Regions from separate parts of the Rhizobium sp. X9 genome, predicted to be linked through region 3. Evidence: predicted binding sites of a transcription regulator. Region 3 holds the regulator's gene; each other region holds the start of a gene.

Region 1 (10,092 bases), 850 kb from region 3:
CGGTGGCAAAATCGATTGCTTCGCCGCTGAAATAGCGGGTGATCATCGCGATCACCTCACGCGTCCGTGTCTCGGGAACAGCGATCGTGGAGGATGGGAGGCGTTTCAGCAGCAGCTTTTCGGTCTCGCCAGCGTCAGCGCCGGGCAATTGCAGACGGGCAATGCCACGCCCTGCCCATGCGAGGCCGCAATGGCCGAGTGCCGTTGGAAAAACAATATAACCGTAGTGGTTGCTCATTGCCGTCTTGATCCGTCATTTCGCCTGCACGATGCCATATCCTGCGTTCGAAACAACCCGTTTCCTGCCCCTGAATGACGAAGGCCACCCGGTTCTGGCGGGTGGCCTCTCTGGTTTCGGTCCTGAAAATGCGGATCAGGATGCGATCTTATTCTGTTCCTCCGCCTTGTCCTCCATCAGGCACTGCGCCTGGCGGCTTGCGGCAACGAAGGCGGTGCGGGCGATTTCTCCTGCCACATCGCCCATCAGAGACGAACGGCACAGGCGCAGCGCCTGTTCATGCGCCTTGTCGCCACGTTCCGGCCATTCGTGCTGTAAAAAATCGAAGGCTTCGTAAACGCCGTTGAAAATCCGGGGAGCACCGTTTTCAAGGGAGATGGTAACGGGCTTTTCCCACTTAACGTCATTCAGCAACATTGATTGCACTTCCATGCTCTATTAACCCGCGACAAACGCCGGCTCCTCCAGTTGGTTCCCTTCACCTGCGGTTTCAAGGTCGAAAAAATAACCCTCGAGAAACCATGTGCCCCATCTTCCCATTCTAGCCGATTTGCGGAACAAAGCGTTTCAACACTCGTTCAAGCGGAAGTGAACCGGGTCTTTTCATGCCGACAGAAGCCTCTCCCGTCATCGTCTGGTTCCGCAAGGACCTGCGCCTTTCGGACAATCTCGCCCTGCTTGCGGCGCTCGAACACGGCGGCCCCGTGATCCCGCTCTATATAAGGGAGAAATCCTCCGGGCCGCTGGGCGGTGCGCAGGAATGGTGGCTTCACCATTCGCTGGCCGCCCTAACCTCCGCGCTGGAAAAAACCGGTAGCCGTCTGCTGCTCGCAAGCGGCGACGCCGAAGAGACGTTACGCCATGTGATAACCGAAACCGGCGCCGACACAGTCTTCTGGAACCGCCGCTACGATCCGGCGGGCATGGCGACGGACAAGGCACTGAAACAGACGCTGAGAGACGACGGCCTGACGGTTCAAAGCTTTGCCGGCCATCTGCTGCATGAACCATCCCGGGTACAGACAAAATCCGGCGGGCCCTACCGGGTCTATACCCCCTTCTGGCGGGCGCTGGAGGGCGGTGAGGAGCCACATGCGCCGGCGGATGCGCCGAAGAGCCTGAAAGCACCGGACACATGGCCTCAATCAGAGAAACTCGACGATTGGAAATTCCTGCCATCCAAACCGGACTGGGCCAAGGATTTCAGCGAAATATGGACACCGGGCGAAAATAACGCCCGGGAGAAACTCGACGATTTCATTGATGGCGCCTTGAAGGGCTATGAAGAAGGCCGTGATTTTCCGGCAAAGGATGCCACTTCGCTGCTTGCACCACATTTGGCTCTCGGCGAAATATCGCCCGCCGCCGTCTGGCACGCGACGAAAGGCCTCTCACGCCATATCGCCTCCAACGATATCAGCCGTTTCCGCAAGGAACTCGTCTGGCGGGAATTCTGCTATCACCTGCTGTTTCACTTTCCCGAACTGGACGAAAAAAACTGGAACGACAGTTTCGACGCCTTCGGCTGGCGGGATGATGAAGAAGCCTTCAAGGCCTGGACGCGCGGCATGACGGGATACCCCATCGTCGATGCCGGCATGCGGCAATTGTGGAAACACGGCACCATGCACAACCGGGTGCGCATGATCGTGGCCTCCTTCCTCATCAAACATCTGCTGATCGACTGGCGGAAGGGCGAGAAATGGTTCCGCGACACACTTGTGGATGCCGATCCGGCTTCCAACGCCGCCAACTGGCAATGGGTGGCGGGTTCGGGCGCGGACGCCTCGCCGTTTTTCCGCATCTTCAACCCCATCCTGCAGGGCGAAAAATTCGATGGCGATGGCGATTATGTGCGCCGCTTCGTGCCCGAACTCGAAAAGCTCGAGCGGAAATTCATCCACAAGCCATTCGAAGCACCGAAGGAAGTGTTGAAAAAGGCGGGCATCGAGCTTGGCAAGACCTATCCGTTGCCGATTGTCGACCACGGAAAAGCGCGGGAAAGAGCGCTTGCGGCCTATGCCGACGTCAGGAAGAACGCATAAAATTGGGTATCGGCAAAATTTTGCGTGGCTAAGCCAAAGCCGGGAAGATAATTTCTTGCCTTGAGGCGGTTGTAACGGGACATAACGGCACCTAATTTCCGCTCAGACAAGAAGGCTCAATCATGACCATTCATCCCTCTGCGCTCAGTGCTATCGGCAACACGCCGCTCATCCGTCTGAAAGCCGCCTCGGAAGCGACGGGGTGTGAAATCCTCGGCAAGGCGGAATTCCTCAATCCCGGTCAATCGGTGAAGGATCGCGCGGCGCTCTATATCATCCGCGACGCCGAGCGGCGCGGTCAGTTGCGACCGGGCGGCACCATTGTGGAGGGTACTGCGGGCAATACCGGCATTGGTCTTTCGCTGGTCGCCAATGCGCTGGGCTACAAGACGGTCATCGTCATTCCCGAGACGCAGAGCCAGGAAAAGAAGGACGCGCTGAAGCTTCTCGGCGCCAAGCTGGTCGAGGTTCCGGCCGCTCCCTATTCCAATCCGAACAATTACGTGAAGGTTTCCGGCCGGCTGGCAAAACAGCTTGCCGCGACCGATGAAAACGGTGCGATCTGGGCCAACCAGTTCGACAATATCGCCAACCGGCAGGCCCATATCGAAACGACGGCGCCTGAGATCTGGGACCAGACGGATGGCAAGGTCGATGGCTTCATATGCTCGGTCGGTTCCGGCGGGACGCTTGCGGGCGTGGCCGATGGCCTTCGCGATTTCAACCCCGACATCAAGATCGGCCTTGCCGATCCCGAGGGTGCGGCTCTCTATGAATTTTACAAGCACGGCGTGCTGAAATCGGAAGGATCGTCCATCACCGAGGGCATCGGACAGGGGCGCATCACCGCCAATCTGGAAGGTTTTACGCCAGACTTCTCCTATCGCATTTCGGATGCGGAAGCGCTGCCGGTGCTGTTCGACCTGGTGACGAAAGAGGGCCTTTGCCTTGGCGGCTCCTCCGGCATCAACATTGCCGGCGCAATCCGTCTTGCCCGCGAGCTTGGTCCGGGGCATACAATCGTGACGATACTGTGCGACTACGGCAATCGTTATCAGTCGAAGCTGTTCAACCCGGATTTCCTGCGCTCCAAGGGGCTTCCCATTCCGCAGTGGCTGGCGACGAAAAGCGAGATTGCGGTTCCGTACGAAACCGTTTGAGGACATGCCGAAATGCCTGTGAATGCCCTGTTCCGTGACGATTTTTATCTTTCCACCGCAGAAGCGATCGTCACGGCGGTGCATGAGGATGGCGGCATAGAGCTAGACCAGACCTGCTTTTACGCCACCTCCGGCGGCCAGCCGGGCGATAGCGGTTTTCTCGAGCGGGCCGATGGTTCGCGCATCGACCTTGGCATCACCAAAAACGGTGCCGACAAGAGCGTGATCGTCCATGTGCCGCTCGAAGGCCAGCCTTCACCCGATATCGGCGAAAAACTCACCCTGCATGTGGACTGGCCGCGTCGCTACAAGCTGATGCGGATGCACACGGCCTGCCATCTGCTCTCCGTCGTCTGCCAGTGGCCGATCACCGGAGCCGCCGTCGGCGAGGACGAATCGCGTGTCGATTTCGACATGTCGGAAACCATCGACAAGGACGAGGTGACGGCAAAGCTGATGGAGCTGGTGAAAGCCAACCATCCCGTCTTCCTGCAATGGATCACCGACGAGGAGCTGCAGGCCAATCCGGGCATCGTCAAATCCAAGAATGTGCGCCCACCGATGGGCCTTGGTCGGGTCAGCCTCGTCTGCATCGGCGAAAATTCCAGCATCGACAGCCAGCCCTGCGGCGGCACCCATGTTTCCGAAACGCAGGAAGTGGGCGATATTCACATTGCCAAGATAGAAAAGAAGGGCAAGGAGAACAGGCGGTTCCGCATTCGTTTCGGCGCGCCTGAAGCTGTTGCCTGAGATTGGGAGAAACATCGTGAGCACGGATAAGAGCCGTTTCGTCGTTTCGGCGGACTGGGTGGAAAAGCAGCTCGGCACGGCCGGGTTTCGTGTCGTTGATGCCTCCTGGTATCTGCCGGCGCATAAACGCAACGGCGCGGAAGAATTCGCAGCCGGCCATCTGCCCGGTGCGGTATTCTTCGATCAGGACAAGATCGCCGATCATACCACCGGCCTGCCGCATTCCCTGCCCTCGCCGGAATTCTTCGCGGAACAGGCCGGTGCGCTTGGCCTCAGCGATACGGATACGATCGTGGTTTACGATGGTCCCGGTTTCTTTTCCGCGCCGCGCGTGTGGTGGATGCTGCGGGTGATGGGCGTGCGCAAAGCCTATGTGCTGGATGGTGGTCTCGACGGCTGGAAGCGCGAAGGCCGGCCGCTTGAGACCGGCACGCCGGAGATTGCACCCGCCACCTTCACGCCTGACTTCAACGAGAAGCGCGTGACTTCCCTGTCGACCATGCGCGGCATCGTCGACAGCGGTGAAAAGCAGATCGCCGATGCCCGTGGCGCCGGCCGCTTCACCGGCGACGAGGCCGAGCCGCGTGCCGGCATGCGTTCCGGCCACATGCCCGGCGCACGCAGCCTGCCGGCCACTGCCTTTTCCGAGAACGGCCATTTCAAGGACCTCACCGCCATCCGCAAGATGGTCACCGATGCGAGCATCGACCTCAGCAAGCCGGTCGTCACCAGCTGCGGCTCGGGCGTCACCGCCGCCGTCATTACCTTGGCGCTGGAATCACTCGGCCATCGGGACAATTCGCTCTATGACGGCTCCTGGTCAGAATGGGGCGGACTGGAAGATACGCCTGTCGTCACCGGCCCCGCCGAGCCTGTCCCCCTGGTATCGCATGGCCCTTTGAAGGCGCATGTCACACAGCTTGAAATGACCGCTCCACCGAAGGTCAGCCTGCCGATTCCCGTCAATATCCAGACGGCGCTGATGCGGGTTACCGATATTCCCCTGCACTTCTACCGTTATATTTACTGGCGGGTGGGAAAACGCTGGCACTGGCAAAAACGCATGCGCATGAGCGATGCGGAACTCTCCGCCGTCCTCAAGGACCCGAAGAACAGCGTCACGGTTCTTTACATGAACGGCGCGCCTGCCGGTTTCTTCGAGCTGAACAAGGCGAACGACGAGGTGACCGAGCTTTCCTATTTCGGGCTTCTCGAAGAGGCGATCGGCGCGGGTGTCGGCAAGTGGTTCCTGTTGCAGGCGCTTTACGCCGCCTGGCAGGACAATCCCAAACGCGTGACGGTGACAACCAACACGCTTGACCATCCGCGGGCGCTGCAGCTTTACCAGATGATGGGTTTTTCGCCTGTCGGCACCTATGAGGCCTGGGTGGAACCGCTGTCCGATACCGAGCTTCTGGAAATCTCGCTGCGCAATTGAGGTTTCGGCCTATACAAACGCCTCCTCATTCCTGTGCCTGTCACAGGAATGAGAGTGGAGAGACGCTACAATCACGCCTTATCAATGATCAGGTGGGTGGCCCCCTCGCCCGATACCGTCTCCGTGCAGCGATAACCGAGCGCAGGTAGATCCAGCCCTTCGAACAGATGTTCGCCCTTTCCAAGGAAAACCGGCGCAAGCGCCAGATGCAATTCGTCGATCATGCCCCCGGCCATATATTGCCGGATGGTGGAAACGCCGCCGCCGATGCGGACATCCTTGCCGTCAGCGGCGGTGAGCGCCATGTCCAGAGCGGCCTCTATGCCCTTGGTGACGAAATGAAAAACAGTGCCGCCTTTCATGGTGAAGGATGGGCGCTCATGGTGCGTCAACACGAAAACCGGAACGTGATAGGGTGGCTCATCACCCCACCAGCCCTTCCAGTTTTCATCCGGCCAGGCGCCGCGGATAGGGCCGAACATGTTGCGCCCCAAAATCCAGGCGCCGATATTTTCGAAACTTTTCTCGGAGAATTTCTCATCCGTGCCGGTCGAACCGCCTTCCTTGCCGAACATGCGGTGAAAGGTGCGGGTCTTGAACGCCCATTGATGCAGCTCCTCGCCGTTCACGCCCAGCGGGTTCTGCAGGCTCTGGTCCGGCCCGGCACCATATCCGTCAAGTGAGATAGCGAAATTGCGAACGACGACCTTCGGCATGGCACTTTCCTCCATCATTCAGGAGGCCGGATCGCCAGCGCCGGCAATCTGCCTCAGATTTCTCTTTCCAGATTGACCGCCGTCGGAATTTGTCCGCCAGCAGCGCCCTTGTCTTCCGTGACAGTATTCAGGAGATGATCGGCGATCAGCTCCGCCTGGAATTTACCAAGCTCGTAGCAATAGGTGATCTCGCGCTTTTCTGCCGACCAGTAGACATCGGGGCGGCCGCAGGACTTTGCCGTCAGCTTGACGTCGCCCTTGAGGCCATAACCGCCGAAACTGCGGCTGATGAGATCGAGAACCTTCGATTCCTTGACCATGATGGCATAGGGTTCAAGTTCAGGGTCACGCGGCGGCACATAGCTAACGGAAAATCTGGACGGTGTCTGGCTGCGGTGGGGCGCCAGAAAATTCTCCCAGGCCGAAGCGACGCCCGGATAGGCGGCGGCGCATTTGCCGAATTCGGCATTGTCCAGCCCCATCATGGCGGCAAGATCGCCATAACCGTCCTTGTCACGGCCGACCATCAGGCAGGCCATGTTGCGGTCGCGGCTTCTGTCAGGCACCAGCGCGGAAAAGACCGGCGCTTCGTGATCGGGCAAGGTCTCCGCTTCACGCGCCAGATACCAGCTGTCGGTGGCGTTGACGAGCGCGGTATCGAGCCATTCCTCATTGGCCTGGAGGATGAGGGTTCCTGCCAGCTGATCGGCCGGGGCCTGGACACTTCCCGTTTCCGGCGCTCCGAAATCCGAAATCAGCATGCGCGAGCCCTCGTGGTAGAGCGAGAAGATCGCGTTGCCGATAACGAAATTGACCGCCTGCTGCAGCTGCTCGTCGGACAGGCCATCGAGGCCGGAGGCGACCTGCGCCTGCGCCCCGATCGGAGCCGTCAACGAAACAAAAGCCAGCGGAACGGCGGCCAGAAAACGACGGAACATAAAATCAGACCTTCCGGGAACGAGGAGCGTCACTGATTCCCGATGCTAACGAAACACGCAATGGGCTGGTTGCATCGCCTGTCAAGAATCGGGTGGATAGAGCTCTGTTTCGAGATCATAGCTGCAAAGAAGCAACGCCGAGCCGAACCTATAGGACCAAGCCATGACCGATCTCGTTTTTACAGCAATGCCGGCTAAGGAAGCTGAAGCCTTTCGTGCAGGAGCTGGCGACGCCTATGGCAACCCGCCGGAAAAAGCCGTTTCCCCCGGCGGCATGCCCTGCCGCCATTGCCTTGCCCAGATTGACGAAGGCGAAGGAATGCTGATCCTCGCCTACCGGCCCTTCCCCTCGCTCCAGCCCTATGCCGAAACGGGCCCGGTCTTTCTTCACGCGGAGGCCTGTGAGCGCTATCCGCAAACGGATGCCGTTCCCCCGATGCTTAACAGCCCGGACTATATCGTTCGCGGATATGGCGCTGACGACCGCATCGTCTACGGCACTGGCGCGGTGACCGCGACCAGTGAGATCGTGGCACGCGCCGAACATCTCCTGGAGCGCGGCGACGTCGCCTATGTACATGTGCGTTCGGCCCGCAATAATTGCTACCAGTGCCGTATTGATACAGCATAATCGCACGATTACTTACAATTTTAACAGAAGAGCTAAACGGCTTTCAAACTTTCTGCGCCATGATGCAGGTATCGAAAACAATTGATTTGAGTAGCAAAATGGCAAACAACCTTAATATGGCGACCCGCAGCGCACCGCGCAGCAAGACCAGGATTTTCGCGACCGTGCATTATTTCAGCCAGTCGACCCGGGGCCGCGTACTGGACCTGTCGGCCACCGGAATGGCGCTCGAACTGGACGGACCTTTCGCTGCCGCCAAGGGCAGCCGGGTCAAGGTGCAGAGCGAGGACCTTGGTTTCATCGAGGGTGAAGTGCAATGGCAGCACCAGAACCGCCTCGGCCTGCAACTAAGGCTTTCCAGCAACACGCTGGCGCAGCTTTCCTCCTATTTCCGCTTTTTCCATGAAGAAGTGAAGCCGACGCTCGCCCGCTGAAGACATCGGTTTCCGAAATCGGAATGCGCTGACCAAGCAAAGCGCATTCCCATGCGATGACGCGCGTGGCGCTCCCGTGACAAAAAATTTATCAAACGGTTGAAAAAGGCTCCGTCCGTCACCGCCCTGTCATTTTGATGATGGACTCCTCGGCGATTGCTTCTACCTTGTCGTTTTCCATGACAGAGCAAGCTTCATCCGAAGGAGTTCCCATGTCGTCGCTTCTCGCTCTCCACCCCATCAGCCGCCGTTCGCTTCTCAGCGGCATTGCCGCCTCGTCGGCACTGGTGATGCTGCACCCTTTTGCCGCGCGTGCTGCGGCCAATCAGGCGCATCTGCGCATCATGGAAACGACGGACATTCACGTTCACGTCTTTCCCTATGATTATTACGCCGACAAGCCGAACGACACGATGGGGCTTTCCCGCACGGCCTCGATCATAGGCACGATCCGCGCCGAAGCCGGAAACTCGATGCTGGTGGATAATGGCGACTTCCTGCAGGGCAATCCGCTCGGCGACTACATCGCCTATGAGCGGGGCATGAAGGCCGGCGACAAGCACCCCGTGATCAATGCCATGAATGTTCTCGGCTATGATTGCGGCACGCTTGGCAATCACGAATTCAATTATGGCCTCGACTATATGGCCAATACGCTGGCGGGTGCCGGTTTTCCCTATGTCTGCGCCAACCTCACCAAGGGTCAGCTGGCATCTGATCCCAAGCAGGACGAGCTGTTCTTCAAGCCTTACGTCATCCTCGAAAAACAGATCCGCGACGGCGCGGGCGTCACCAGCCCGGTCAAGGTCGGCATCATCGGCTTCGTGCCGCCGCAGATCATGATGTGGGATTCCAAGAACCTCGAGGGCAAGGCCCAGACGCGCGATATCGTCGAGGCGGCGAAAGCCTGGGTGCCGGTCATGAAGGAAGAAGGCGCCGACATCGTCATCGCCCTGTCCCATTCCGGCATCGACGGCAAGGGCCAGAGCGATCGCATGGAGAACGCCTCGCTTTATCTGGCGGGTGTCGAGGGCATCGACGCCATTTTCACCGGCCACCAGCATCTCGTCTTCCCCGGTCCGAAGACCTGGGACGGCATCGAGGGTGTGGATGCGGTGAAGGGTACGCTTCTGGGCAAGCCTGCCGTGATGGCCGGTTTCTGGGGGTCGCATATGGGCCTCATCGACCTGCTGCTCGAAAAGGACGGCAAGAGCTGGAAGATTGTCGACTTCACCTCTGAAGCCCGTCCGATTTATCACCGCGACGAAAACCGCAAGATCGTTGCAGACTTCACGGACAAGCCGGAAGTCATCGCCGCCGCCAAGGCCGATCACGAAGCGGCGCTCGCCTATGTGCGCCGGCCGGTCGGCAAGACCTCTGCCCCGCTCTATTCCTATTTCGCACTGGTGGCCGACGATCCTTCCGTCCAGATCGTCTCCAACGCCCAGACCTGGTATATCAAGGACATGCTGAAGGAAGGGCAATATAAGGACCTGCCGGTGCTTTCGGCAGCCGCACCCTTCAAGTCGGGCGGTCGCGGTGGCGCGGATTATTATACCGATGTCCCTGCTGGTGACATCGCCATCAAGAACGTCGCCGATCTTTACCTTTACCCCAACACGGTGCAGGCGGTGCTGATCAACGGCGCGCAGGTGAAAAACTGGCTGGAAATGTCTGCCGGCATGTTCAACACGGTCGAGGCTGGCGCGAAAGACGCACCGCTCTTGAACGCGGATTTTCCG
Region 2 (8,790 bases), on a different replicon from region 3:
AGATTGGGAATTGCTCTGCCGCTTGGCCGAAGGCCTCGCGGAGCACGGATCCGGTACCGGTTCCACGTTCTCCGCCAATGAGGGACTCTTGAAATAACTCTGCCGCTTCAATTGTTTTTCGCGTCCTCCAATTATGCTGTGGGGATACGATTATTACCAGCTTTTCCTTCCGCCAAAGGCGGGCTTGATATCCTTTTCGATCGTCCCACCATTCGGTAAAGGCTAGATCAATCTCCTTCCTCAAGAGCTTTTCGATGATTTCAGGATTTGAGGCAACGGCCACCTCAGGTGGCCGGCCTTGAGCATCCTGTAAACGCTTCAAGTGGACTGGCAAAATATAGGTACCGATGTTAGTACTGGCACCCAACGTAATCCGGCCGCTGTGCAGGCGGTCCAGAGATCTCTTCGTGACGGTCAAAAGGCTGCGTGCGAATGGCAAGAATACGAGCCCTTGCCGAGTCGGCACACACTTGTCCTTCCTCCTCTCGACCAGCCGCACCCCTAGTATATCCTCCAATCGTTTCACATTATGTGAGACAGTCGGTTGGGATATCTGAAGCCGTCGCGACGCCTCGTGAAAGCTGCCAGTTTCGATTACCTCTATGAATGCTGCGACATGCGAAAGGCTAAACATTACTTTCTCTAATCAAGGAATTAGTTGAACCTCGTTAATTGCCGCACGAGGTCTTCGGCCTTGGACAAAATCTATAATGTTGTCAGCAGCCTCGTGCTCGATAGCCAAACGCGACTTCGCCACTGCTGAGCCTATGTGGGGTGTCAAGATCGAATCATGTTCGCGATTGAGGAGACCCCCGTGGACCTTGTCAGGCCGGTCGGGTCTGGCCCAGTCCTCCATCTCATAAACATCAGCGGCGTAGCCTCCCAAGCGCCCCGCCTGCAATGCAGCGACAACAGCCTCTTCATCAACCACGCTTCCGCGTGCAGGATTGATAAGAAGTGCTCCTTTGGGCATTTTGGCGAGTTGTTCAGCGCCGAGGAGATGCTTCGTTTCGGCCGAAAGCGGGAGTGCACACACAAGAAAGGTAGACGACGAGATCAACTGGTCAAATTCAAGAGGCTTTACGTTCAGTCTGATCTCATCGGCTTTGTCCAGGGATTGACGATCCCAGTACGACACAATGGCGCCGAAGGTACTTAGGCGCTGTGCTATAGCTTTTCCGATCGCTCCCATCCCTAAAATGCCGATTGCTGTGCCCTGCAGCCCAAGGCCGTAAAACCGAGGGCGCCAACCTTTGTAATCCCTCCTGACGCTCTTGTCGCCTGGCAGAATGTGCCGCCCAAGAGCAATCATCAGACCGATTGTAAGTTCGGCTGTCGGGTCAGTGAGAAGATCGGACACTATCGTGACGTGGACTCCACGCTGCGTGCAGGCTTCGATGTCGAAGTTATCGAAGCCTTTCAGCGCACATGCCACAAGTTGAAGATCGGGAGCGTGCGCGAGTACAGACGCGTCGATCATGTCCGGCATGAACGCCATCATCGCCTTGGCGTCGCTCAATTCTGCGAGCAGTTTCTCGCGGGGCCATGTATCATCAGTATCGTTGCAAACTAAACGAGCGTGGGGAGATAGCTTTGAGATAATCTCCTCGTGGACGCGATGGGTGATTACTACCTTTGGGAGCATTTAATTTATCCTTCTATTGCAGCTGGCGGCGGAGGAGAGCGCCGACCTGGTCAACGATGGTGACCATCAGAAGGACAACGAGCATGATCGCAAGAACCTCCTGATAATTCATGATCCGGAGGGATGTCATCAACTCGAAACCGATACCACCAGCTCCCACAGTGCCCAGGATTGTCGAGGCGCGGAAGTTGTACTCCCACCGATAGATGGTCACATCGGCCAATTGCGGTAGAACTTGTGGCAAGATCGCCCGCGTCACGATCTGGAACGGCGACGCACCAGCTGCGCGTGCGGCTTCTATAGGCGCATTATCGCAATGCTCGATCGCCTCCGCAAAGAACTTGCCCACCATGCCAACCGAGTGAAGACCAAGAGCCAGCACGCCTGGGAGCGCTCCAAATCCCACTGCCGCCACGAAGACGATGCCCATAATCAGCTCCGGGATCGACCGTAGACCATTCAACAATCCACGCGAGATCATATAGATGACAGCGTTGGGTGCTGTTTTCCCTGAGGCGAAAAAGCCAACTGGAAGTGATATCAGTACCGCGATCGCAGTCCCAGCTATACTCATCGCCAGAGTGTCGATGAGAGGGCTGATCCACTCCAAGCCTCGGTTGAAATCCGGGGGAAACATTTCCGTACCGAGCTGCCAGAGCGCAGGAAACCCAGATCCCAGACGCTCCAGATCAAGAAGACCGGAGTGATAACTGCTAACAATGATCACACACGCAATTGCCAACGCGATCACGCCAGCTCTGGTCCAAGCTTTGTTTTGATGTTGAAGGATAGAGTCGTAGTCGGCCGACGGCTGTGTCATCACATATCCTGGAAGAAAGGACGCAGGCCAGCGCCTGCGTCGAAAGGTGAGAAACTGTCTCGAACGCGCCTTACTGACTCAGGTCCAAGTTCAGCACTTTACCGAGCTCACGGACGACGTCGTAGGCTTTGTCATCGATCGGAGCGAACCCATCGGCTTTGAAGGATGCCAATACCTTTTCGTCTTTAAGGTCGATGAAGGCTTTGGTGATCGCCTCTTTCAACGAAGTGTCAAGATCCGACCGCATGGTCCAGGGGTACTGCGGGAACGGATCGGACTCGGCGAGGGCGATAACTTTCTTAGGATCAATGGTGCCACGAGCGACCATTGAATTGTAGATGGGCAACGAAAGTCCGCCAATCTGAGCATTGCCATTCTGCACTGCAATAGCCACGGCATCATGCGACCCTACGAAGTTCTCGCTATAGTCTTTTCCAGCCTCAACTCCGGCCTTAAGCAGCATAGATTTCGGGATAAGGTGGCTTGAGGTGGAAGCCACGTCCCCAAACGCGACCTTTTTCCCTTTTGCATCTTCAAGGCTTTCGATGCCAGCCTCTGCATTGGCGACAACTACAGCGCGATAGGTGGTTTCGCCATCCTTCATAAGTGCTGCGAAAGGCTCGATATCAGCCTTGGTTTTCGCGAGCGTGTAAGAGAGCGGCCCGAAATAAGCCAACTCAAGCCGGCCGAAACGCATCGCTTCGATCATTGACGAGTAGTCGGTCGTTACGATCAGTTCAATCTCCCGACCGAGTGTCTTCTCAAGATACTCCTCGAGAGGACGATTGTTTTTGATGACAGTGGCGGCGTTCTCGTCCGGTAGCAACGCGACGCGCAATGTCTCTGGATTTGAGCCAGCATGCGCCAACGAACTCCAGCCAAGAACGGCGAGGAATGCGAGGGACAGAAGCTTCTTCATAATGCGGCCTCCATGGCAGCTAAAGGTTGATCATACTCGTAGTTGGACAAATCTTGTGTTGTGGTCGGATTTCTTGGGGCGCTGCGGTAGATCGACGCACACATTTGATCGGTCAGTTCGTCGACAGCGGCGTCCGCAACCACTTCCCCGTCGCGCATAGCAATGACCCGGTCGCCGAACCGGCGAGCTAGATCGATCTGATGAAGGCTGATCACAGCAGTGATGCCGTCGGCTGTGCATATTTCGCGAAGCTGCGACAGGACCTCGACAGCCGTTTCAGGGTCCAGACTTGCAACGGGCTCATCTGCAAGGACCAGTTGGGGCTTCTGGACCAGCGCGCGCGCAATGCCCACCCGTTGCTGCTGACCGCCGGATAGTTGATCCGCCCTGACGAGAGCCTTATCAAGAAGGCCTACGCGTTCAAGGCATTCCAACCCCAGCCTTCGATCCGAACGCGGCATAGGGAACAACGTACGCCAGCCAGAGTGGTAGCCCAGGCGGCCCGTCATGACGTTGTCGAGCGCGCTCAAGCGCCCTATGAGTTGGTGCTGCTGGAATATCATCCCAGTTCGCCTTCGGTGAATGCGAAGCTTAGTTTCCGCATCCAGAGCACCAATATCGTTAGAAGTGATCGAACCAGACGTCGGCGCAACCAAGCCGTTGAGTGTCCGGATGAGGGTAGATTTGCCTGCGCCGGATCTACCGAGGAGCACGACGAACTGACCCTGGTTGAACGTCAATGTCGTTGTCTTCAAAGCTTGGGTGCCGTTGGCATAGGTCACGGCAACTCCGTTCAGAGCCAGCATCACAATAATCCTGATCGTTAGTGGTGCATCGATTGAATATTTGCATCACTATGGGCGACATATGACGTCCGTTTATCAGGCTCGTGAAACTTCAATGACAGCACTTAAACTCAGCTCTACCTCCTCGCGTAGCTGCGATGGAGAAATTTCACCCAGAGCCGCCTGATCATGACGGCCCGGTCCCAATTCTACACCACCTTGACGGATGCTATCCCATATTCGGCCAGATAAACCGGCCCTTCTCCAGCCGCCGGGTAAAAAGGCAGGCGCCCAGACCATCATGCCAGATGATCTTCAAAATATCCGATCTGCGGCCCCTGAAGACGAAGAGATGCCCTGACAACGGATCATGCTGCAGAACCTCCTGCACCCGAAGCGCCAAGGAGGGAAAGCCACAGCGCATGTCCGTATATCCGCGCCTTCCTGGCGGGCACCCTTGATCCCGAATATTCCCGTCAGCTGACCGAGCAACTACGACAGGCAGGCGTCCCGGTTTGACCATGCCGTCGCTGGCAATTAATCTGAGCACGTGGCGGATGTTTGCAAGCAGACCCGGATGTTTGCGAGCACATTGGCAAAGAGCGTGAGCACGACGCCCGCTCCATTGTCAGATAATTCGAGCAGAAAATGCCGATGTTTGCGAGCAGAGGCGCTTATGTTGGCAAGCCGCTACATCTATGGGGCGTCGATCTTGAGCGCGCCATGAAGGAGGCCGCGCCCGAGATCGGGGAGAAGATCGGCCTACAGCATGAGGGTTCCACCCCCGTCACCTTGCCGGATGGGACGCAGACGCACCGCAACACATGGAAGGTTCAGGACGCCGGCGATCTGGCCTATAGCCAGCTAGAACGCCGCCTGTCCCGGTCGGGCGTCAAGGAAACCACGCTCGACTATACCCGTGACTTTGCCGAGCGGCGCGGGATCGCGGAGCAAATGGGCGTCCGCAGCGAGATCGAGATTCCGGCCGAGCGCGCGGCCGGGCTACGTGCGGAGCGGGAGTCGACGGCCGGGGATCATGCGCTTGATCGCAGATCCTCGCAAAAAGTCGGCCGAGATCTTGCGCAGGATCTTCGTGCAGATCCGCGCGAGGATCTCGCCAGCGATCGACAGCAGCGCCGCAATCCGTTCGAGGGCCTGAAACTCGCGCGCGGCGCGGCGGCCGAGGGGCCGCAGCAGGACCGCGCCGGCGAGGACGGCCCGCAGATCGATCAGAAACGGCCACAGCAGGCCGAGAAGCAGCGGCGCGGTATGTTCGCCGGCCTCAAGCTCAATGCGCGTCCTGCACCCTCGCAGGAGCGCAGCGAGCGGCCGGAAAGGGAAGGGAGCTTGCGGCAGGCGCCTGCGCCCGACCGGCTGACCGAGCGGGCGCGGGGGCAGTCGCCGCTTGAGCAGGCCGTTGACCGCTATTCGCGAGCCTATCAGTCGATCGACCAGCATCGGCGCGAGGGCTTGCCGGTCCTCGACATGCAGCGGCAGGAAATGCGCGATGCCGGCCAGCAGCTCGACCAGGTGCAGGGCGGCATGAAAGATTTGATGCGCTCGACCCTGCAAAATGATCCGGAGACGGCGCGCGCCATGACCGAGCTTTCCGGCCGGGAGCGTGTCGCGCAGGTCATCGACGGCATGAAGCGCGAGAACGCCGCGCTGCAAGACCCGAATGTCAGGGCCGAGCGGTTCGTGAACCGCTGGCAGGAACTGGACGGCCAGCGCCAGAAACTTCGCGGCTGGCAGCACGACGAGGCGCGGGGCAAGGTCGAAAGCCAGATGAACGGCCTGACCAAGAGCCTTGAGCGTGACCCGCAGGTAGATTCCATCCTGCGCAATCGCCGTCAGGAGCTTGGAATCGGGCAGGAGCTTCGCCGGGGGCAGAGCATCGCCCATCAGTTGCAAGAGGAAATGACACGCGGCCAGCGGCTCAGCCGGGGCATCGGCATGTCAATGTAGGTTAGGGAGTGACCATGACGGAGCTGGACGACGACAGGGAAGGTATCGAGCCGGAAACACTGGACGAGGACGCCGGCGACCCGGCCGCCGCGTTCGACGCGCTACGGCGCACGATCGAGACGCAGGGCGCGCAGATCGGCGCGGAAATGACGGTCATCCGTCGCGGGCTGGAAGCCGCCTTCGACCAGTTCGAGAAGATCGAGCCGCAGGCCGACTACAAGCCCCAGCTCGCCCAGCTCGTGCAGGCGCTCGACAGCGTTGCGCAACGGATGCACGGCGTTGAACAGTCACCCATTCTCCGGCAGGGCGCGCAGCACTATGCGGCGGCGCTTGAGCGCAGCGGCGAGGGCTTGGTGAGGACGGCCGTGCAACAGCTCGAGCGGCAGGCGTCCGACCTCGAGCGCGCCGGCCGGAATCTTTCGGCGCACGTCGCCAGTGCGCGGGAGCGCAAGCGACAAAATTGGTGGCTTGTCGCCGCGTTCGCTCTCGGCCTGATCGTCGGCGCGCTCGTGATGCTGTTTCTTCCGCGCCTGTTGCCGTTCTCGGCCGCGCCGCGTGTCGCCAGTGTCGTCATGGGCGAAAGGCCGTGGCAGGCCGGTATGAGCCTCATGGCGTTCGGCAGCCCGGAAGCATGGCAGCGGGTGGCGTCGGCCGACCAGCTCATTGAGGCGAACAGGGACTCGGTAGCGGCTTGTTGGGAGGCCGCGCGCACGTCCGGAGGATCAGCGTTGCACCATCACCGTGAAAGCGACGGAATGATCGGCGTTTTCACTCGGCAAACAAGTGTAGAGATCACTTAGGCTCCAAGTCACCGTTCGATTAACTGACCATCATCCGTTAGATACATACCATCTGATAGGTAAACTAGCCCATCTTCGTCGGCGGCATCGGAAAGCTCCGCCCATATCTCAGCCATATCCGACAGTTCCAAGCCGAGGGCATTTGCCAAGGATTGCCCTCCTTGCTCGATTTGGGTTTGGCTCAAGCCAGTAAATTCGACGTAGCGCCTGCCATGGAGGTCGCTTGCATGTCGGGCCGACGCCCCAAATGCGGAAAAGATGCTGGCCGCATGTTCGATGAGGCGTTCTTGATTTGGATATGGGGCTTTACTTCTGTCGTCTTCTCCGGCTGTCGCTGTCATAACAGTATAGGATGCTTGGAACCGAACTATTCTCAGAAGCACAAAACTATCTGACGACAAGCAGTATTGAGCCTGACTAGAATCAAATTTGTCCGACGAAGAAATTGTAGCCACAGGGTTTTCTCTTACGTTGCTGCACCTCTGCAAATGCAGGTGGGTGAGTTTTGTCTCGCTCGCTTGCAACAGCGCCTAGCGTCCCTTGTCGGAAAGGTGTCCATCGGGCGATATCCACAGACCATCCGAAAGATAGGCGTCGTCGCGGCCGTCTCCCCCGATCGCGTTATACAACGCATCCGTACGTTGTCCTAGAATAGGGCTGGCGCTCCTCCGGCTAGGTTTTCGATCTGAAATCGAGACGGCCATTTCGAAGAGGCGCTGTTCGGGATCGGAGCGATTGGTGCGTAAGAGGCGGCCGGCAGGATCAATCAACTCTCCTAACCGAGATGGATCAGATATCGAGGAGCGAACGGCTTCATGATCGTGCCCCAGGCTGACGAGATGTTGCGTTAGCCGCCCGAGCGCGCTCCTGGTTTCTTCTTCTGACGGCTCAAAGTCCTTTGTGATCACACGCAAGATTTTACCGCTCTGACCATCAAAAACGACTTGTCCTGCCTGCGATAGGTCGAACCGGCATGTCATGCCGCGAAAAGATTGCAATCCAGAAAGCACCGCAAGAATGCGCGAAAGCGAGGTGTTAATCGGCCAGTTCTCACGTTCGAAGAGCAAGGGTTTGTCGCTCTTCTGTTCAACTACGATCCAGGATCGGTGGTGAGAGGAAGCGAATGTGAGCCGCCCTGCCAGGAATTCGGGCCAAACAGCGGCCATGATCATAACGGCTTCTTGGACCCCGATGTACTGGTCTTCAGTCCATGAGCGGAGCTGCCGAACGAGCGGCCGCTTTTGATGATAATCTAGCGCCGCAGCGGTCAGAATATCGAAATTCGAAGCGACTCCTTGATTGTTACGGTGTTTTTCGAGCCAATTTTGCTCACTGTCGGCTCGATCTCTCATAAGAAGACGACGAGAGACGCCTATAACGTCCTGATTTGATCCGCCGTTGGCGAATTCTTCAATTATGAGCGGATTTCGAAACCCATCCGGAAGCGTGGTAATATAGCTGTTTTCCGGGTTATCCTCATCTTCATATGGAATGCCGAAGTGGCTTCGGAGGTAATTCTCGGCAACCTCATTCGACCGCTTCTTGCGTTCCTCCGGTGTTAGGTCTTGCTCGTCATCATCCCAGAATTCCTCACTATCCTGGTCGTCCTCTTCACCGTGTATTTCATATAATGGCTCGTAGATCGCCTGAAACGGACTGCCGCCAAAACTTGCCAGAAGACCTCTTGGTCGAACGAGAGCCCAAGTAGGGCCATGCGAACCATTCCCGTTCGAAGGCGAGGAATCACAAATTAGCAGTCCTATCCAATCCGCATGACGGAGATAGACCTTTATTACTTCTACGACATCGTTGGTCGTCATATGTCGTGCGTTGACGACATGCAGAAATATTTCGAA
Region 3 (10,092 bases):
GAGCGGGAAACCGCCGCCAATACCCTTGGCGACTGCCATGATATCGGGCGCAACACCGGTCTGCTCATAGGCAAAGAGTTTGCCCGTGCGGCCGACGCCCGTCTGGACCTCATCGAAAATCAGGAGCAGGCCGTGCTCGTCGCACAGACCACGCAGGAGTTGCAGGAATTCCTTGCTGGGCGCGCGGATACCGCCCTCGCCCTGGATGGGCTCGATCAGAAGTGCGGCCGTCTCGGCCGTGATGGCTGCCTTCAGGGCATCGACATCGCCGAACGGCACCTGATCGAAACCTTCGACCTTGGGACCGAAACCTTCGAGATATTTCTGCTGGCCGCCGGCGGCGATCGTCGCAAGCGTGCGGCCATGGAACGCGCCTTCGAACGTGACGATACGGAACTTTTCCGGATGGCCTTTCGAATAGTGATAACGGCGCGCGGTCTTTATTGCACATTCCAGTGCTTCCGCGCCGGAATTGGTGAAGAACACCTTGTCTGCGAAAGTCGCTTCCGTCAGGCGCCTGGCGAGTTTTTCCTGTCCCGGCACTTCATAGAGGTTCGAGACGTGCCAGACCTTCTCGGCCTGCGTCTTGATCGCATCCACAAGGTGCGGATGGGCATGGCCCAGTGAGTTGACGGCGACACCGGCCGCAAAATCGAGATATCGTTCGCCGCTTTCCGTGAACAGCCAGACGCCCTCACCGCGCTCAAAGCGCAGGGGGGCTCTGGAAAACGTATCAAACAATGGCGCGGCGGCTTCGGCCATGGCTGTATCACTCCTTGCGCAGATGCGCTGTCAACGGTTGTCAATAGGCTTCAAGGGTTATCCCTCGCCTGAAAATCAAAAATGCCGCCTCGCGGCGGCAGGGGCACTATTGTCACTTCGTTTGCCGATGTCAACAAAAGTCCGCGTTTCCCGGGCTTCTCAAGCCCTAGTAGGTGGCGGCCGGCGAGCCCCAAGGTGTTGCCTTTCAGACTCAACTCGCCAGCAAGTTGGGGAAAACCGGAAAATCGATTCCAGATGATTCCCCCGACTCTTGCCACGGAGTCTGCGTGGCACTAGGTTAATCGCTAATTACTAGACTGCATTGCGGCGGAACTAGTCACCAAAAATCCGGCGGAAACCACGCTTGCGGCACGCCCGCGAGACGGAGAGGGATTCTGCCGAAAATACACGCGACAAGCGGAGAAGCGGCATGAACTGGACAGACGAGCGAGTCGAAAAACTCAAGAAATTGTGGTCCGAAGGGCTTAGCGCCAGCCAGATAGCAGCGCAGCTGGGCGGTGTCAGCCGCAATGCCGTAATCGGCAAGGTCCATCGTCTCAACCTGCCGGGGCGCGTCAAGGCTGGCGGTCCGGTCACTTCGGCACGTTCCGCGCCCAAGCGCACCGCTGCACCTGCTCCGCGCACGACGACTTTCGCAGGCCGCGTCAACGCAGCCCCGGCGCGGGTTCTCACCCGTTCGAACGCGGCAACGGCGCTGCACGAGGAGATCGACATCGAGACCGCACAGGTTCTCGATTACGTTCCTTCCAAAAACGTTGTCACGCCGATTTCCCGTCGCCTGACGCTGACGGAACTGACCGAGCGCACCTGCAAGTGGCCGGTTGGCGATCCGCTGAAGGACGACTTCCATTTCTGCGGTTGTGAAGCGCTGGAATCTTCGCCCTATTGCAAGTTCCATGCGAAACTCGCCTACCAGCCGGTGAGCGAGCGCCGTAAGGCTTGAGTGTTGCGGCACGCATTTCAACACTCAAAATTACGGGCCTTCGGGCCCGTTTTTTTATGACGAAAAACAGGCCGGCTCCGCGGTCAGCTTGATGACAGCGCGCCGAACCCTTGCCACTCCCTCGTGATTGGGCGTCACCCTTCGATTTTGGTTTCAACTGGCTGCCGATCCTCCGTCAAGACGGAGAATGGCATCGAGTTTTGTGGATGTTGATATAGAAAAAGCCCGAAACCGTTTCCGATTTCGGGCCTGCTTTTTTGCGGCACCATGTTGCCAGCGAAACTATCGGCTCCGCTTCGCTCAGGCTTCCATCGAATATCCGGCACCACGCACGGTGCGGATAACATCCTGCATGTGCGAAAAATTCAGAGCCTTGCGCAGACGGCCGACATGCACATCGACAGTGCGCTCATCGACATAGATATCGTGACCCCAGACGCCATCCAGCAATTGCGAGCGGGAAAACACCCGGCCCGGCGATGTCATCAGGAACTCCAGCAGGCGGAATTCCGTCGGGCCGAGGCGAACTTCGCGGCTTTTGCGGTGAACGCGATGGGTTTCGCGATCGAGTTCGATATCGCCGCATTTCAGCACCGATGACAGAACCTCGGGCCGGGCCCGGCGCAGCATGGCCTTGACGCGGGCCATGAGTTCCGGCGTCGAAAACGGCTTGACGACATAATCATCGGCACCGGTGGCAAGACCGCGAACCCGCTCACTTTCCTCTCCGCGCGCCGTCAGCATGATGATGGGCAGGCGTTCGGTTTCCGGCCGCATTCTCAATCGCCTGCAGAGTTCGATACCGGACACACCGGGCAGCATCCAATCCAGGATGAGAAGATCCGGAATACGCTCCTGCAGCCTGATTTCCGCCTCGTCGCCACGGGGTATCGTGTCGACGTCGTATCCCTCAGCCTCGAGATTGTAACGAAGCAGGACGCTCAACGCTTCCTCGTCTTCCACAACTGCAATCTTGGGCACCATATATTGAACTCCGCAAGCTTCTGCTTGTCTGTTACTCGGTCACCGAACCGAGGGTGTTGGAACTGTCGTCCTTCGGACGCTCGCCCTCCGGCTGGCTGCCGGTGGTCATGTAATAGATCGTCTCGGCAATATTCGTGGCGTGGTCGCCGATGCGCTCGATGTTCTTGGCGCAGAACAGAAGATGCGTGCAGGTGGTGATGTTGCGCGGATCTTCCATCATGTAGGTCAGAAGCTCCCGGAAGAGCGACGTGTACATCGCGTCGATTTCCTCGTCGCGCTCGCGAATGGCATTGGCCTTCTCGGCGGAACGGGTGGAATAGACGTCGAGGACTTCCTTGAGCTGCACCAGCGCCAGCTCCGACAGATGTTCGATGCCGCGGGCGAGCTTGCGCGGCACGCCGGTTCCGGCAACCGCGATGACGCGCTTTGCGGTGTTCTTGCCGAGATCGCCGACGCGTTCCAGATCGGCGGCGATGCGCAGGGTGCCGATGATCTCGCGAAGGTCGGCCGCCACAGGTTGGCGTCTGGCGATGGTGACGATGGCCTTGTCGCCGATTTCGCGTTCGGCATGGTCGAGAATTGTATCGTCGGAAATGACCTTCTGCGCGAGTGCCGCATCGGAATTGACGAGGGCACGCACGGCGTCGCCGCACATCTGCTCGGCAAGACCGCCCATTTCGGCGATGCGGCGCGTCAGAAACTTCAATTCGTCGTCATAGGCGGACAGGATATGCGAATGGGTCGTTGTCTGTGTCACGGTCTAGTCCTCCGGCTTGGCCTGCATGCGCGTACCCGGAAGCGGGCACGGCAGAGGCACCAGTCTTGTTCGGTTTCGAGAAAGCGCCGGCCGGGGATCAGCCGAAGCGGCCCATGATGTAATCCTGCGTGCGCTGGTCGTCCGGATTGGTGAACATCTTGTCCGTTTCATTTTCTTCGACAAGATGACCAAGATGGAACATGGCCGTACGCTGCGAAACACGCGCCGCCTGCTGCATGGAGTGCGTGACGATGACGATCGTGTAGTTGGTGCGCAGTTCGTGGATCAGTTCCTCGACCTTTGCGGTCGCGATCGGATCGAGCGCCGAGCAGGGTTCGTCCATCAGGATGACTTCCGGGCTGACGGCAACCGCGCGCGCGATGCACAGACGCTGCTGCTGACCACCGGAGAGACCCGTGCCGGACTCCAGCAGGCGATCCTTCACCTCGTTCCAGAGACCCGCCTTCTGCAGGCTCTGCTCGACGATCTGGTCCATATCCGCCTTGTTGCGGGCGAGACCATGGATGCGCGGGCCGTAGGCGATGTTTTCATAGATGGTCTTGGGAAACGGGTTCGGCTTCTGGAACACCATGCCGACGCGGGCGCGCAATTCGACGACGTCGATCGCCTGATCGTAGATATCGTCCGTGTCGAGCGTGATCTTGCCGGTGACCCGGCAACCGTCGATCGTGTCGTTCATGCGGTTCAAGGTGCGCAGGAAAGTGGATTTACCGCAACCGGACGGGCCGATAAGCGCAGTCACCGTGTTTTCACGGACGTTGAGGTTCACGTCGTAAAGCGCGCGCTTTTCGCCGTAATAAACCGAAACGTCCTTGCCGATCATCTTGTATGAGACTTCATTCATTTTCTTGTCCAGCGCCTTTTCAACTGCTGCTTCCGACAACATGTTCATTGCTCTAGCTCCCTCTACCAGCGCCGCTCAAAGCGGCGACGCAACAGGATTGCGCCAACATTCATGACGATGAGGAACAGAAGCAGGATGATGATAGCGCCAGATGTCCTCTCGACAAAGGCGCGTTCGGCTTCGTTCGCCCACATGTAAATCTGCACCGGCAGAGCCGTGGACGGATCCATTGGCGTTGTCGGATAATTCGCAACGAATGCCACCATGCCGATCAGAAGCAGCGGCGCCGTTTCGCCCAATGCGTGGGCGAGGCCGATGATGGTGCCGGTCAGAATGCCGGGCATGGCGAGCGGCAGGACGTGGTGGAAGATCGTCTGCATCTTGGATGCGCCCAGACCGAGTGCGGCAGCGCGGATCGACGGCGGCACGGCCTTCAATGCGGCACGGGTCGCGATGATGATCGTCGGCAGCGTCATCAGCGTCAGGACAAGGCCGCCAACCAGAGAGGCGGAGCGCGGAAAGCCCATGAAGTTGATGAAAACGGAAAGGCCGAGCAGACCGTAGACGATCGAAGGAACTGCCGCCAGATTGTTGATGTTCACCTCGATGAGATCCGTCAGGCGGTTCTTAGGGGCAAATTCTTCAAGATAGATGGAGGCTGCGACGCCGATCGGCAGCGACAGCACAAGCACGATCAGCATCATGTAAAAGGAGCCGATCAGCGCCACGCCGACACCCGCCGCTTCCGGACGGCTCGAATTGCCGTTGACGAAGATGCCGGTATTGAAATGCTTGCCGAGCTGGCCGCTTTCGGCGAGCTGGTTCATCCAGCCGAGCTGCTGGTTCGAGATACGGCGGTTGGCTTCATCCACCGTCATGTCCACCTGGCCCTTGAAGGCACTGTCGACATCACCAGACGCCAGAAGCGTGACGGTGCGCGTGGTGCCGATAATGGCCGGATCGGCAACGACGATATCGCGCAGCTGTGTGCGAACGCTGTCCGAGATCATGGTGTTGACGGCGCGAAGACCGGCACGGTCCGTCGGCGCAACGCCAAGAACCTTGGCGACGGCATCGCGAGCGAGGACGGGATAATTGGCCGTCATCAGCTTGGCAGGATTTGCGGCCCGCTCATTCTTCGGATCGATGATCAGTTCGGAAAACTCGACCGGAACGGTGATCATCGTCTGCTGGAAGGCGGTGTAACCCTTGGAGACGACCGACCAGAGCAGCAGGAAGAGGAACAGGAGGCCAAAGGAAATCGCTGCCATGCCATAGGCACGGAAACGGCGTTCGGCGGCGTAGCGGCGCTTGATGCCGATATCACGACGTGCGGCCTTGTTGGTGCCGGCAGCGCCGGCTGCGGGAGAAACGATGTCGGTCATTCATATTGCTCCCGGTATTTGCGCACGATGTAAAGCGCGTAGATATTCAGGCAAAGCGTGATGGCAAAAAGCGTGATGCCCAGCGCGAAGGCAACCAGCGTTTGCGGCGAGGTGAATTCAAGGTCGCCGGTCAGCTGACTGACGATCTTGACCGTTACGGTGGTCATCGGTTCGAAGGGGTTGAGTTGCAGGCGGGCGGCAACGCCGGCCGCGAGAACCACGATCATGGTTTCGCCGATCGCACGCGATGCCGTCATCAGCACGGCGCCGACGATGCCGGGAAGAGCGGCGGGAACGATGACCTTCTTGATGGTTTCAGACCGCGTGGCGCCGAGACCGAGCGAACCGTCACGCAGAGAGCGCGGCACGGCGGTGATGATGTCATCCGACAGCGACGAGACATAGGGGATCAGCATGATGCCCATGACGAAGCCGGCGGTGATGACGCTCTGCGCCTGGATGAAGTTGGCGTAATTACCCGTCGCCAGACCGTTGATCTGCGTGGAAATGTCTCTGAGGAACGGACCAACCGTCGTCAGCGCGAAGAAGCCGTAGACGATGGTGGGAATGCCGGCGAGCACCTCGAGCAGCGGCTTTGCCACGGAGCGAAGGCGTGGCGAGGCGTATTCCGACATGTAGATCGCCGAAAACAGGCCGACCGGGACCGCCACCAGCATGGCGACGAAACCGATGTAAAGCGTGCCGGCGAGCAGCGGGATCAGGCCGAACTGGCCGGACGAGTCCGTTGCACCCGCCGCCGCGAAACGCGGATCCCATACCGTTCCGAAGAAGAACTGGTGTGCCGGAACCATGGTGAAGAACTGGATGGCTTCCGTCAGCATCGACAGGACGATGCCGATGGTCGTCAGAATGGCAATGGAGGAGGCAACGAGCAGGGCCGCGAGAATGACCTTCTCGACCCTGTTGCGCGCCCGGAAGCGCGGAGCGATCGAACGCAGCGCATAAGCTGCACCGCCGAAAGCGGCCAGCAGCACGATTGCGATCATCGCAATACGGCTGGTGGACGTCATCGCGTTCAGCGTCTGGGCGGCATCGACCATGTAGCGCTCGGGATCGCCGGCGATGGCAACGCCCTTCGACGCCAGAAGCGGCCGCACTGTGGCGGCATCCGCATCAACCTGCGCCGTTTCCTCCGCCGTCAGCCGCTGCAGACCTCGGGCGATCGACGTTACCATACCATATGTCAGGCTCTGCTGCGCTTCGGATTGAGCGCGCACATCTTCAGGAAATTCAGCGCGCACGGAAGACGTAATGATCAGCGGGCTGATGACAAGCCAGGCGCAGAGAATGAGCGCCGCGGGCAGCACCGCCCAGACCACCGCGTAGGAACCGTGATAACCGGCACGGGAATGCATGGTGGCGGGGCGCCCGCCAGACAGGGCAACGGCACGGCGGCTGCCGAGCAGATAGCTGCCGATGCCGATCAGCGCCAGTATCAGCAAAAGGATCGATGTGTTCATTAGAGTTCCCTCGGCGTGCCCCAAGAGCACGATGCGATATCGGGCAAATCAAAAAGTCATCAAAACGAGACTGCTGGACCATCCAGAAATGCTTGCCGCCTGACTGTATCAAAGTCCGGCAAGCGTCAAGGTTGATACATCCTATCCATCTGTAATCGATCAACAATTATGTGGACGACGATGAATTGGAACTGTCAACCGGAGACCGTCGCCGAGGCGGAAAGGCAGCGGAGTGGAATGAGGGGCGCGGCAGGCCGCACCCCTCTTTCTGTATTACATCGAAGCGCCGGCAGCGAACTTGGCGCGGATTTCTTCGCGTTCTTTGTCCGGAGCGGCAACGAGGCCGTAGTTGGCGAGCGGGGAATCCGGGCCGATCATTTCGTCAGAAACGAAGAACTCGACATATTCCTTGAGGCCCGGGATAACGCCCAGGTGAGCCTTCTTCACGTAGAAGAACAGCGGGCGAGAAACCGGGTACTTGCCGCTGGCAACGGTTTCGGTGGACGGAACAACGCCCGAAACAGTCGCAACCTTCAGACGGTCAGCATTGTTTTCATAGAATGCGAGGCCGAAAACGCCGAGGCCGGTCTTGTTGGCATCGATACGGGCAAGCGTCTCGGTGTAGTCGCCGTCGATGTCGACTGCGGCGCCGTCCTTACGGACTGCGATGCACTTTGCAGCAGCCTGCTTGGCATCGGGAACCAGCGTCTTGATGGCGTCGGTGGCGCCTGCTTCCTTGCAGCCGTCAGCCATGATCTTCTCTTCGAAGACTTCGCGCGTGCCGTGCTTGGAACCCGGGATGTAAGCAGCGATTGCTACATCAGGAAGTTCCTTGTTGACTTCCGACCACTTCTTGTAGGGGTTGGCAACGAGCTTGCCGTCCTTGACGACTTCAGCGGCGAGAGCGAGGTAGAGATCCTTCGGCTCAAGCTTGATGTCCTTGTTGGATGCGTCCATTGCGAAGACGATACCGTCGTAACCGATCTTCACTTCCTGAACGTCGGCAACGCCAGCAGCCTTACAGGCGGCCAGTTCGTCGGCCTTGATCTTGCGCGAAGCGTTGGCGATGTCGATGGTGCCTTCACCAACGCCGGAGCAGAACGCCTTCAGACCGCCGCCCGTGCCGCCGGACTCAACAACCGGAGCCTTAAAGTTCGGGAAGGTTTCAGCAAAGGTCTCGGCAACGATCTTGGCATAGGGCAGAACAGTGGAAGAACCGGCAACCTGAATCTGGTCGCGAGCAGCGGCGGCGCCAGCGAAGGCGACAGAAGCCACCAGAGCTGCTGCGGAAAATTTTACGATGTTCATTTGTCTCTCCCGTCGTGGGCTTGTTTGTGGACGCAGCCGATTGCGGCAATCGCTCTTAGCATGCGCTCGGCGACCTTTTCTTAACCACCGTAGCCACATCCTTTTATGTCACTTCGGTGAAAGATTTGTGACAATCTAAATTACTGATTTTGCTTATAGAATTTTTCGAAATTAAAGGCCTTATGCCTTTTATGTTAAAATCTGACGGTAAAGTCCGTGCCGTTGCCCAGTTCCGATTTAATGATGAGGCGGGCGCGGTGGCGGGTGAGGATGTGCTTGACGATGGCAAGCCCCAGGCCCGTTCCCTTTTTGGACCGGCTGTCGGCGACGCTGACGCGATAGAACCGCTCCGTCAGGCGCGGCACATGTTCGGCTGGAATGCCCGGGCCCTTGTCGATGACGCTCACCTCCACCGGCTTGCCGGGTTCGGCGCGCAGCCAGACATCCACGACCTTGCCTTCCTGCCCATATTTGCAAGCATTTTCAACGAGGTTCTGGAATACCTGCACCAGCTCGTCACGATCGCCCTGCACTTCCGCCGGCCGGTCGGGCAGATGCAGGATGATATCGACATCGAGCTCGTCGGCGAGCGGCAGCAGCGCATCGCGCACATGGCCGATGACGGGCACGAGATCGACCTTCTGGTCCGGAGCGATATTCGCCCGCAATTCCAGCCTTGAAAGCGACATGAGGTCGTCCACCAGCCTGCTCATGCGGGTTGCCTGATCCAGCATGATGGCGAGGAACCGTTCCTGCGCTTTCGGATCGTTGCGCGCCGGCCCCTGCATTGTCTCGATGAAACCGCGAAGGGAGGCGAGCGGCGTGCGCAATTCATGGCTGGCATTGGCGACGAAGTCGCTGCGCATACGGTCGATGCGGCGAAGCTCTGAAACGTCGCGGAACGACAGGATGTAGAATGGCGGTCCCGCAACTTCCCCCGCATCGGCACGGGCGATACGGACGATGAAGACCCGCTCGGATGGAAACCGCTCGGAATGCTCGACCTGGTTGGGCTGGCCGGTGGTGATGGTTTCGCGAATGACATCCAGCAGACCCGGCGAACGCAGCCGGGCGGAAATATGCGCGCCGGCCGGAAGCTGGCCGAAGGCGCGCTCCGCTGCGCCGTTCTGATACAGCACGCTGGCATTCTTATCGAGGATGAAGACCGGCGTATCCAGGACGGCAAGGCCCGCGCGGACGCCGGAAATGACGTTTTCACCGGGCACTTCCGGCTCATCCGTTTCTACAGCCGCGTTTTCGTCCCTCGCACCCGCCGACCTTTCCCGAACGGCCAGAATGGCGATGATGGCGCAGAGCCACAGGACAGCGGGCATATAGGGTGTGTGAAGCTCCGAGACGGCCACGACGGCAAGCATGCTGACGACCAGAACGGGCAACCAGTTTCGGCGAAGCTTTTTTGCCAAAAGCCTTAATCCGCTATCGCCTTCCATGACTGCCATTTCAGCCCACTTTCCACTTCCACCTGACAGCGCACCGAAACCTCATAGGCCAGCTTCATGACAGAGATTCATCGCCGCGCATTTTCCACAACGTATATGCGCAAAATAGGTGCCGCAATCGCTTGC

What was found. Region 3 encodes PhoB, which activates phosphate uptake and scavenging genes when phosphate is short. Its sites were predicted from a motif close to TGTCATNNANCTGTCAT; they were not measured.
Positions count from the first base shown of each region.
Region 1: the regulator PhoB is predicted to act here: its motif matches at 8,467-8,483, upstream of JZY08_RS04640 (bifunctional 2',3'-cyclic-nucleotide 2'-phosphodiesterase/3'-nucleotidase).
Region 2: the regulator PhoB is predicted to act here: its motif matches at 4,274-4,290, upstream of phnC (phosphonate ABC transporter ATP-binding protein).

Region 1 is NZ_CP071311.1:956,281-966,372, reverse strand. Features, by position in the region: gene JZY08_RS04690 (methylated-DNA--[protein]-cysteine S-methyltransferase) at 1-238, opposite strand, end outside; gene JZY08_RS04685 (DUF982 domain-containing protein) at 374-655, opposite strand; gene JZY08_RS04680 (deoxyribodipyrimidine photo-lyase) at 844-2,283, shown strand; gene JZY08_RS04675 (cysteine synthase A) at 2,406-3,443, shown strand; gene JZY08_RS04670 (alanyl-tRNA editing protein) at 3,456-4,193, shown strand; gene sseA (3-mercaptopyruvate sulfurtransferase) at 4,210-5,631, shown strand; gene JZY08_RS04660 (dihydrofolate reductase family protein) at 5,703-6,347, opposite strand; gene JZY08_RS04655 (DUF4344 domain-containing metallopeptidase) at 6,401-7,285, opposite strand; gene JZY08_RS04650 (DUF1203 domain-containing protein) at 7,449-7,916, shown strand; gene JZY08_RS04645 (PilZ domain-containing protein) at 8,015-8,350, shown strand; gene JZY08_RS04640 (bifunctional 2',3'-cyclic-nucleotide 2'-phosphodiesterase/3'-nucleotidase) at 8,563-10,092, shown strand, end outside.
Region 2 is NZ_CP071313.1:177,087-185,876, forward strand. Features, by position in the region: gene JZY08_RS26675 (LysR family transcriptional regulator) at 1-634, opposite strand, end outside; gene JZY08_RS26680 (phosphonate dehydrogenase) at 647-1,645, opposite strand; gene phnE (phosphonate ABC transporter, permease protein PhnE) at 1,659-2,465, opposite strand; gene phnD (phosphate/phosphite/phosphonate ABC transporter substrate-binding protein) at 2,536-3,384, opposite strand; gene phnC (phosphonate ABC transporter ATP-binding protein) at 3,381-4,190, opposite strand; partial or broken gene tnpB (IS66 family insertion sequence element accessory protein TnpB) at 4,411-4,593, opposite strand; gene JZY08_RS27760 (hypothetical protein) at 4,824-6,134, shown strand; gene JZY08_RS26715 (DUF6118 family protein) at 6,149-6,934, shown strand; gene JZY08_RS26720 (hypothetical protein) at 6,943-7,275, opposite strand; gene JZY08_RS26725 (hypothetical protein) at 7,465-8,790, opposite strand, start outside.
Region 3 is NZ_CP071311.1:106,796-116,887, reverse strand. Features, by position in the region: gene JZY08_RS00540 (aspartate aminotransferase family protein) at 1-762, opposite strand, end outside; gene JZY08_RS00535 (GcrA family cell cycle regulator) at 1,193-1,726, shown strand; gene phoB (phosphate regulon transcriptional regulator PhoB) at 2,027-2,710, opposite strand; gene phoU (phosphate signaling complex protein PhoU) at 2,742-3,467, opposite strand; gene pstB (phosphate ABC transporter ATP-binding protein PstB) at 3,565-4,380, opposite strand; gene pstA (phosphate ABC transporter permease PstA) at 4,395-5,717, opposite strand; gene pstC (phosphate ABC transporter permease subunit PstC) at 5,714-7,198, opposite strand; gene JZY08_RS00505 (substrate-binding domain-containing protein) at 7,472-8,506, opposite strand; gene phoR (phosphate regulon sensor histidine kinase PhoR) at 8,701-9,966, opposite strand.